2 regions of the Pedobacter sp. SG908 genome follow, and region 1 is predicted to be linked to the other one. Evidence: riboswitches for the same ligand, from Rfam matches in the RefSeq annotation. Region 1 holds a riboswitch; the other holds the start of a gene.
The links. Region 1 has a riboswitch for thiamine pyrophosphate ahead of FHT21_RS15835 (TonB-dependent receptor). Riboswitches for the same ligand answer to the same signal wherever they lie in the genome.
Positions count from the first base shown of each region.

Region 2: it holds a riboswitch for thiamine pyrophosphate, as region 1 does, so the genes downstream of both, thiD (bifunctional hydroxymethylpyrimidine kinase/phosphomethylpyrimidine kinase) here and FHT21_RS15835 (TonB-dependent receptor) in region 1, are expected to answer to the same signal.

Region 1 is NZ_JAAOYY010000002.1:195,766-199,985, reverse strand. It holds gene FHT21_RS15840 (ATP-binding protein) at 347-877, shown strand; TPP riboswitch at 1,369-1,556, shown strand; gene FHT21_RS15835 (TonB-dependent receptor) at 1,611-4,058, shown strand; gene FHT21_RS15830 (thiamine phosphate synthase) at 4,172-4,220, shown strand, end outside.
Region 2 is NZ_JAAOYY010000002.1:1,037,152-1,041,371, reverse strand. It holds gene FHT21_RS19540 (MFS transporter) at 1-114, opposite strand, end outside; gene FHT21_RS19535 (TenA family protein) at 225-878, opposite strand; gene thiD (bifunctional hydroxymethylpyrimidine kinase/phosphomethylpyrimidine kinase) at 875-1,693, opposite strand; TPP riboswitch at 1,761-1,939, opposite strand; gene FHT21_RS19525 (choice-of-anchor I family protein) at 2,109-3,656, opposite strand; gene FHT21_RS19520 (M57 family metalloprotease) at 4,117-4,220, opposite strand, start outside.

The sequences.
Region 1 (4,220 bases):
CTATAAATTATACACGGATGTAAAAATTAAATGTACGATTTTATTGTAAATGTTAATTATTGTTAAAAGAATTTCGTAAAAGTGGTGCTGTGAGTCAGAATTAAGTCACGAAGTTGTGATGATCGAAATATTGGCAATAATGTTGTAATAAGCAGAACATATATGCGTTTTGTATATACTTTAGACAATGATCTAAAGCTTCCTCCGCGGATTAGTTACCCGCCATGAGGATTTCTTCATAAATAGTTTGTTTGGTTTATTATCCGGTTAGAGGAGCCCTCCTCAACCGGATTTTTTCTTTTAAGGCTTTTTCTTTTACATTTGACAGTATTCAAGAAAACGTATCGTGAATAAAAATATTAAAAAGATTGCTATTGTTGGTCCGGAAAGTACGGGAAAATCTACTATATCTCAATTGCTGGCAAAATACTATAAAGTTTCGTGGGTGCCAGAGTATGCCCGTTACTATTGCGAAAACCTGGTTGCCGATTATACCCTACAAGATGAAGTGAATATGTACTATGGTCAGGTCGCTTTAGAGGATGCAGTTTTAGTAACCACCGGAAGCGATTTTATTATTTGCGATACCACTTTTATTACCGTAAAGATATGGAGCGATGAAGTGCTTGGCGAAACACCAGAGATTGTGTTAGATGCCTTGCCGAAACGGCCGTACGATCTGTACTTGTTGATGGATATCGATTTACCATGGCAGGACGATCCGCTGCGCGATTTTCCGGAGAAACGAGAGTATTTTATGGAGGTTTGGCATAAAGAACTCCGCACCTTAAATGCGAATTACAAAGTAATTGGCGGTTTGGGCGATGAAAGGGTAGCGAATGCAATTAAGGCTATTGATGATTTTTTGACCCTGTAATTCAGGAATAAGGAAAAGTGGCATTCTTTCATTAAATTAAGTTTTTTTGGTTTGGAGACGATTGTTAGTAGCTTTTGGCAACCGGCGGGTTTAATTAACAGCGGTTTGCTTCAGGGCGCCAAATTTTGTCAAATAAACCCGATTGTCGGGAAGCGCTTCCGATCCTTCATCGGAACTCGTACCAGAAAGCGGGGCTGAAAAAGCCAAAAGCATAGAACCGCTCATTTCCAACTAATAATAAAATGTTTTTCTTTTTAGGAAATGAAAGGTTAGTATTTCATAGGTGCTGTAGCCCTGCCATCCGCTTTACTTCGTTGCACTCCGTGTCCGCTGCTGTCGGGTTTAGGTACAGCGGTTTGCTTCAGGGCACAGAACCTTCGTTTTCTAAACCTAAAAGGTACAAAATTCACCATTTGCGCAATCAGTTTTTAGAGATTTAACCCAGAAAGTATCAAAAAACACTCGAATTGCTTAAAATTTTCTACATTTGCACCATCATTAGGGGTGCCTTGTTTAAATAACACAAAAACAGGCTGAGATCATACCCATTGGCTTTGAATAATCAAATCAAAATACTCAATTTCCAAACGTCTGAAAATTGAATTTTGATCATTGGAATTTAAAGACCATGCACCTGATCCGGGTAATGCCGGCGTAGGGATTGGAGTTATGGAAGTTTAACTGAAAATCGGCAATGCCCCTTTTCCGATGAGTTTAACTAAAAACAATAAAATTGAAAAATTTACTTTTTGCAGCACTTGTTGCAATGTTGCCCTTCTTTGTATCGGCACAAATTTCTGTTACAGGTAAGGTAACAGATCAAAATCAGCAACCTCTTCCTGGTGCTACGGTTAAATTAAGAAATCAAAAAACAGCAGTTGTAAGCGATGCTTCAGGAAATTATAGTATCACAAACCTCGTTAATGGAAAATACACTATTGTAGTGAGTTATGTAGGCTATAAAACAATCGAAAAGACTGTAGAGCTTAAACAGAATACCGCGTTAGATTTTAGCCTCTCACCACAAAATTTCTTAGCTGAGGAGGTAATTGTTCGTGCAACACGGGCAACAGAAAAATCGGCCACTACCTACAAGAATATTGGCAAGGAGGAAATCCAGCAGAATAACTTCGGACAGGATCTGCCTTTCATCCTTCAAAACACACCGGGAGTTGTGGTTAATTCTGATGCTGGTGCTGGCGTAGGTTACACAGGCATCCGTATCCGTGGTAGCGACAATAGCAGGATCAATGTAACGGTTAATGGTATTCCGATAAACGACAGCGAAAGTTCAGGTACGTTTTATGTAAACATGCCCGATTTTGCTTCATCGGTAGATAACGTGCAGATTCAGCGCGGTGTAGGTACTTCAACCAATGGTGCAGGTGCATTTGGTGCGAGTTTAAATATTCAGACAACTGCCAGCGAAATGGAACCTTATGCCGAAATAAACAGCACTTACGGAAGTTTCAATACCTGGAAAAACACGATAAAGGTTGGAACAGGTTTGATTAACAATCGCTTTAGTTTTGACGGCCGCTTATCAAGAATCAGTTCGGATGGTTATGTAGACCGCGGTTCATCCTTGCTTAAATCATATTTCTTATCTGGTGCCTACCACGGAGATAAAGACCTGTTGCGTGTAAACGTTTTTTCGGGAAATGAGAAAACCTATCAATCATGGAACGGTATTCCGCAATCGCGCCTGGAAAATGACGTAGCCGGAATGAATGCCTATATCGCCAGAAATGGATTGGGTGCAGAAGATGCTGCAAACCTTTTAAATTCAGGCAGAACTTATAACAGTTTCTTATACAATAACCAAACAGATAACTATACGCAGAACCATTACCAGTTAATTTATGCCAGGCAGTTTTCTGATCAGTTTTCTTTTAATGGCGCCTTACATTATACCCAAGGCCAAGGTTATTATGAAGAATACCGGGTGCAGGATAAACTGAAAAATTATGGTTTAAATCCGGTTGTTATTCCAGGCGGAACTCCGGTTACCGAAACAGATCTGATCCGCCGGCGCTGGTTGGATAACGATTTCTATGGTGTTACTTATGCCTTTAATTATGTGCCGCAGAAGAATTTAAACTTTACTTTGGGCGGTGCATATAACGAATATAAAGGCGCACACTTTGGGCAGGTGATCTGGGCGCAATATGCATCAAACGGAAATATAGACAGACATTATTATGATAATGATGGTTTTAAAACCGATTTTAACGTTTATGGTAAAGTAAACTACAGCCCTGTTGAATCGTTAAGTTTATTTGCCGACCTGCAATATCGCAGGGTGTATTTCGATGTTGCCGGAACGGAAAATAAACTGAACACTTTGGCCATTAACGAAACCTTAAATTTCTTTAACCCGAAATTTGGGGCAACATATTTTATCAATCCACAGAGCAATGTATATGCCTCGTTTAGTGTGGCCAACAAAGAGCCTAACAGAGATGATTATACAGATGCTGCGGTAGCAGGCATCTCTCCAAAACCTGAACGTTTGAATGATGTAGAGTTAGGTTATCGATTTAAAAATGATAAATTTAATTTAGGTGCCAATGCTTACGGAATGTTCTATAAAAACCAATTGGTAGTTACCGGGCAAATAAATGATGTTGGAGCCAACTATCGTCAGAACGTAGACAGAAGCTATCGTTTAGGGATTGAGGTAGATGGTTCTTATATCATTAACCAGCAATTTGTATTAAACGCCAATGCTGCGTTGAGTAGAAACAAAATCAAGAACTTTACCGAATATTATGAAGATTACGATAATGGCGGATTTGTTGTAAACAACTACAAATTGACTGATATTTCTTATTCTCCCAAAGCCGTTCTTTTTGGGGAGCTTGTTTACAAACCTGTTAGTGGTTTTGCTGTAGCCTTACAGAGCAAGTATGTAAGCAAACAATACCTGGATAATACGCAGAACAACGATAGGACCATTAACGGTTATTGGGTAAGCAATGCACGTTTAGGCTACGATTTTAAATTTGCAGGCGTTAAAAATATTAACCTGGGTTTACTGGTAAACAATATTTTCGATAAGAAATACGAAAGCAATGGTTATACCTATGGCTACCAGGCAGGTGGAAGCAGGGTAACCGAAAACTTTTTTTATCCACAGGCGGGAACCAACTTTTTGTTAAGCCTGAACGTTAAGTTTTAGAAAAGCTTAAAGCTAAAAAACAGTAAATCGTCATTGGAAGATAAACACCCAATGGCGATTTTGTTTTATATTGGCATCCTGATTTTAAAGCCATTAATTCTACCATACCAAGCATGAAATACATAGAGAAACTTCATTACATTACGCACGATATCCCGCACC
Region 2 (4,220 bases), 840 kb from region 1:
CATAAAGTAAAAGGCAGATATGGCAAATCGTACTTGTTTCGGAGAGCTTTGCGCTAATACAGGTTTATCTTCTTGTTTACTTAAAATTTCCTGTTCTTGCGTGCTTTCTTCCAAAGTGATGTTTTAAATTATACAATGAACTGCAAAGTTCTTTAAATCTATTGGAAATACCCACAAATTTTTAACATTTTATTAAAGTATTTATACCTCATGGGGCTAAAATCTTAGATTTTCCATTTTTCGAGTTCATAAGCACTGTCCCAAAACATCCATTCTAAACGGGTTGCCATTTCAAAAACAGCCAGCATTTTTTGTTGAGTTGCTGCATTAGCCTGCGCGGCCAGTTGATCGGCGATATCAATCGCTTTTTCTACTGCTGTAGCAAATTCAACGCCTGCATACATATCGATCCATCTTTTATAGGGATTTTGATTGTCGGTCTGTTGTGCAAAAATATGGTCGCCAACTGCCTTATAGATCCAAAAGCATGGCAAAACGGCTGCTACTGCTATTTCTACATTGGCGTACGCAGCCTGGCTAAGAATATAATTGGTATACAAAAGTGTAGATGGAGTAGGTTGCACTTCGTTTGCTAAACCAAATTCTACAAAATAACTTTCGTGCAGACTACGCTCGGCAAAAATGGCACCTGTAGAAAATCCGGCAAAAGCCATCACCAAATCTGCATCTTGCATACGGCCACTAATGGTGCTTAAGGTTCTTCCAAATTCCAATAAGTAATAGGCATCCTGTGCCAGGTAGAAAATAAATTTTTCCTTTGGCAAAGTACCATCACTTAGCTCCAGGTTAAAAGGCATGGTTAAAATTTTGTTATAGATGGGTTTAACCCTTTCCCAGGCATCGTCGCTCCACTTCATTGAATAATTAATTTTAAAGGTTCAAAAAAGTGGTTTAGCGGTCCATTACCTTCACCTGTTTTTACTTCACTACCTGCTTGCAAGGCCTGACTAATGTAGTTTTTTGCATTTTTAATTGCAGCCAGCAACGTTTTGCCTTTAGCCATTTCTGCGGCTATAGCTGATGAAAGTGTACAGCCCGTTCCATGTAGATTTTTAGAAGCAATAAAAGTACTTTCGAGTATAACGGGAGCATCGCTTCCGCAAATTAAAACATCATAAATTACCGGACCTATTAAATGCCCTCCTTTAACCAGAACAGCTTTTGCCCCTTTTTCAATAATTTTCTTACCCGCACCAATCATATCATCGAGGTTATGAATGGGTTGTTCGGCAAGGATAACCGCTTCATCAATATTCGGAGTAACCAAGCTTACTAATGGAAACAATTTGTTAATTAATTGCTCAACAGTATCAGGTGCTATCAATTTATGACCACTGGTAGCTATCATAACGGGATCTAAAATAACAGGTACTTTCGGCAGGTAATTCTTAAGTTCTGTTTCAATTATACCAACCACTTCTGCCAGGTTAATCATTCCGATTTTAATGGCTACTGGCGCTATATCATCCAATACCGCTTGTAACTGATCTTTAATTATTTCGGCTGGGATGCCGTGCACTGAGCGCACTCCCATTGTATTCTGCGCCGTTACCGCTGTAATTACCGATGTACCAAAACAGCCCAAGGCAGAAAAGGTTTTTAAATCGGCCTGAATGCCTGCACCACCGCCACTATCCGAGCCGGCTATTGTTAATACATTAATATAATTCATTGCTAAAGACTTCATTTTGTTGTACAACTTCAGGAGTCTTCAAATGCAGCATGCATTTTTACGCATTTTTTGCAGACAAACTAATTTCCTACGCCGGCATGATCCGGATCAGGTTCATTTATAGGGTATGGGATTTGAGGCATAGTGCATAGGGTTTTTAACCTTCCGCCTTTTACCTTTTATCTTTCACCTATAAAATGGGTATATTCTCAGCCAACTTATTTGAAGGCACCCCTAAAGTTTTATTTTGTTTGCAATATAGTGCTTAGTTTTTATTCTTCGTTTATAGAAATGAATTATAAGCGAAAAGTTGGCACCTTAACAGCGAAAGGCCTATTAAAATTGACAACTCTAAAAAACAAAAACCCCGATTTTACATCGGGGCTAAAACATAATAATTAATAAGGGATAGCGTTTATATTTTATCGGGCTGATAGAACCGAACGGTACCATCTCCTTCATTTGAAACAATTAATAAACTTCTGCCATTCGGACTATCTTTTGGTTTAACAAACATTAAACCCTCAGGCGCATCGCCTGTAGAGCATAACTGAACAAATTTTGGTGCCGCTGGATTGGTCACATCATAAATGGCGATTGCATCTGCACGTTCCAGACCAATAAAAGCCAGGGTTTGTCCGTTTACTTGTGCAACAGTTACACTTTCTACTTCTACGCCTTTATTATCTGAGCGATCATCATCGTATTTACCGGCATCAATTACGTGTTGCTCAAGGTCTTTACCGATGTTGGTTACCAAAGCTCCCGTATTTGCATTAAGAATACTCACAGATCTTCCTCCGGTTGAAAATAATTCCTGATACACTTTGTTTGTACCAACCATAGTAAAACCAGCTGTATTGGTTACAGTAAGCCTTCCCAAATTCGCATCTAACTGCAGGGTTGCAGCATTAGGAAACTTAGCCGGATCTAACATCAGATCTTTTACGCGTACTTCTTCTTTCGCTTCTTTTGGTGTATAGTCCTGGCGGGTATCGCCTTCATTTGCCAGCGCCAGATAGGCCGTACCATTAGTAGTAAAATAAGAGATTGCATCTGGCAGGTAATAAGCTTTTATTGGCCATGTACCCAAAACTTTTTTACCATCTTTATCACTAACATCGAAAGCATTTTCAGCCAGGCTAATATCTCTTGTGCCTAATGGAATAATCTTCGTAATGGTTCCTGCTAAGATATCAACTTCAGCAACGCCGTTGTTTTCCTGTAAGGTAACATAAGCTTTCTTAGAATCGCTGCTTACCGCAATGTATTCTGGCTCAATATCCTGGGCAAAACTCGCATTATAACCATAAATCCTGAAACCACCAGCCAGTAATGTAGCTTTTTGTGGTTCAAAGGCCGAGAAATCAAGCGTTTTTACCGAATAATTATCTTTGATATTAATAATAGAAATAGTGCCTTTAGGATCAACCGTATAAGCCAGGTTCGGTTCACCTTCGTTGGCAGATAAAATGTAGTTGCCATCTGGACTAAAAGTTACCATATCTGGCATGGCACCTACTGTAATTTTTTTAACTTCTGATAAATCTGACGTTTTAAGCACGAAAACATCACCATTGCCTTGCTTATCAGCTCCATCTAAAGCAATTGCCAATAAACCGTTACTAACTGCTACGCTATTAATACCAGCGTTGACTGCAAAGGTTAAGGTTTGCAATTTTGTAACAGTTGGATACTTGCTCATATCTACTACATCAACTTTGGTTCCCCCATCATTACTCACTACAAATAATCTTTTCGTTAAGGGATCGTATGCAGAAATCTCTGAAGCGAATTCTCCACCTAAATCAATAGAGGTAGTTTCTTTAAAACTGTCGATTTTTTCAGGAACGATAGCTTCAATTGGAGGATCTACAATCGGATCATCAGTTGAATCTTTTTTGCAGGCAGCAATTGCCAACGACGCAATAAGAATTGCACCAAATAGTTTTTTACAGTTCATGGTTTTAATATCTGAACCGCAAAAATAAATTGCTAAAATGCTGTTTTTTAGGCGCTAATTGTTATCATTTTATTAAGAAAATATAAAGGAAATAAATAAAGTCCTGTGATCAAACAATGCAGATCCTCACTCAATTGAAGGGTTCAAGAAAAGAAATGTCATTATTAAAGAGCCAACAATTTCTATCTGCACTAGGTTTTTGCATTAGGGATAGCAGTGTAAATCCTTTTGTTGTTGGCTTAAGCGCAGCCGAAAGTATAACAAAAGATTGAAACGGATAGCCCGACCCTTGCGCAGCTTGGGACATGTCCAAATAAATAGAATACCCCTAAAAGCACGAGAGATAAAGCATATTAAAAGGTTTTAAACCAAGGCTTACTTGTTTTTCTATAAAAAACGGCCTACAAACCCATTTAGGTTTATAGGCCGTAACCCCCTTTAGTTAAGCAAAATAATTGCTTTAAATTGCTGCTTTAACTGCTGTTACCACCTGGGCTACAGTAGTTATTCCTTTAGCATTAGCTGCCGATGTTACAGTTCCTGTTGAAGTAAGGTAACTTTTGA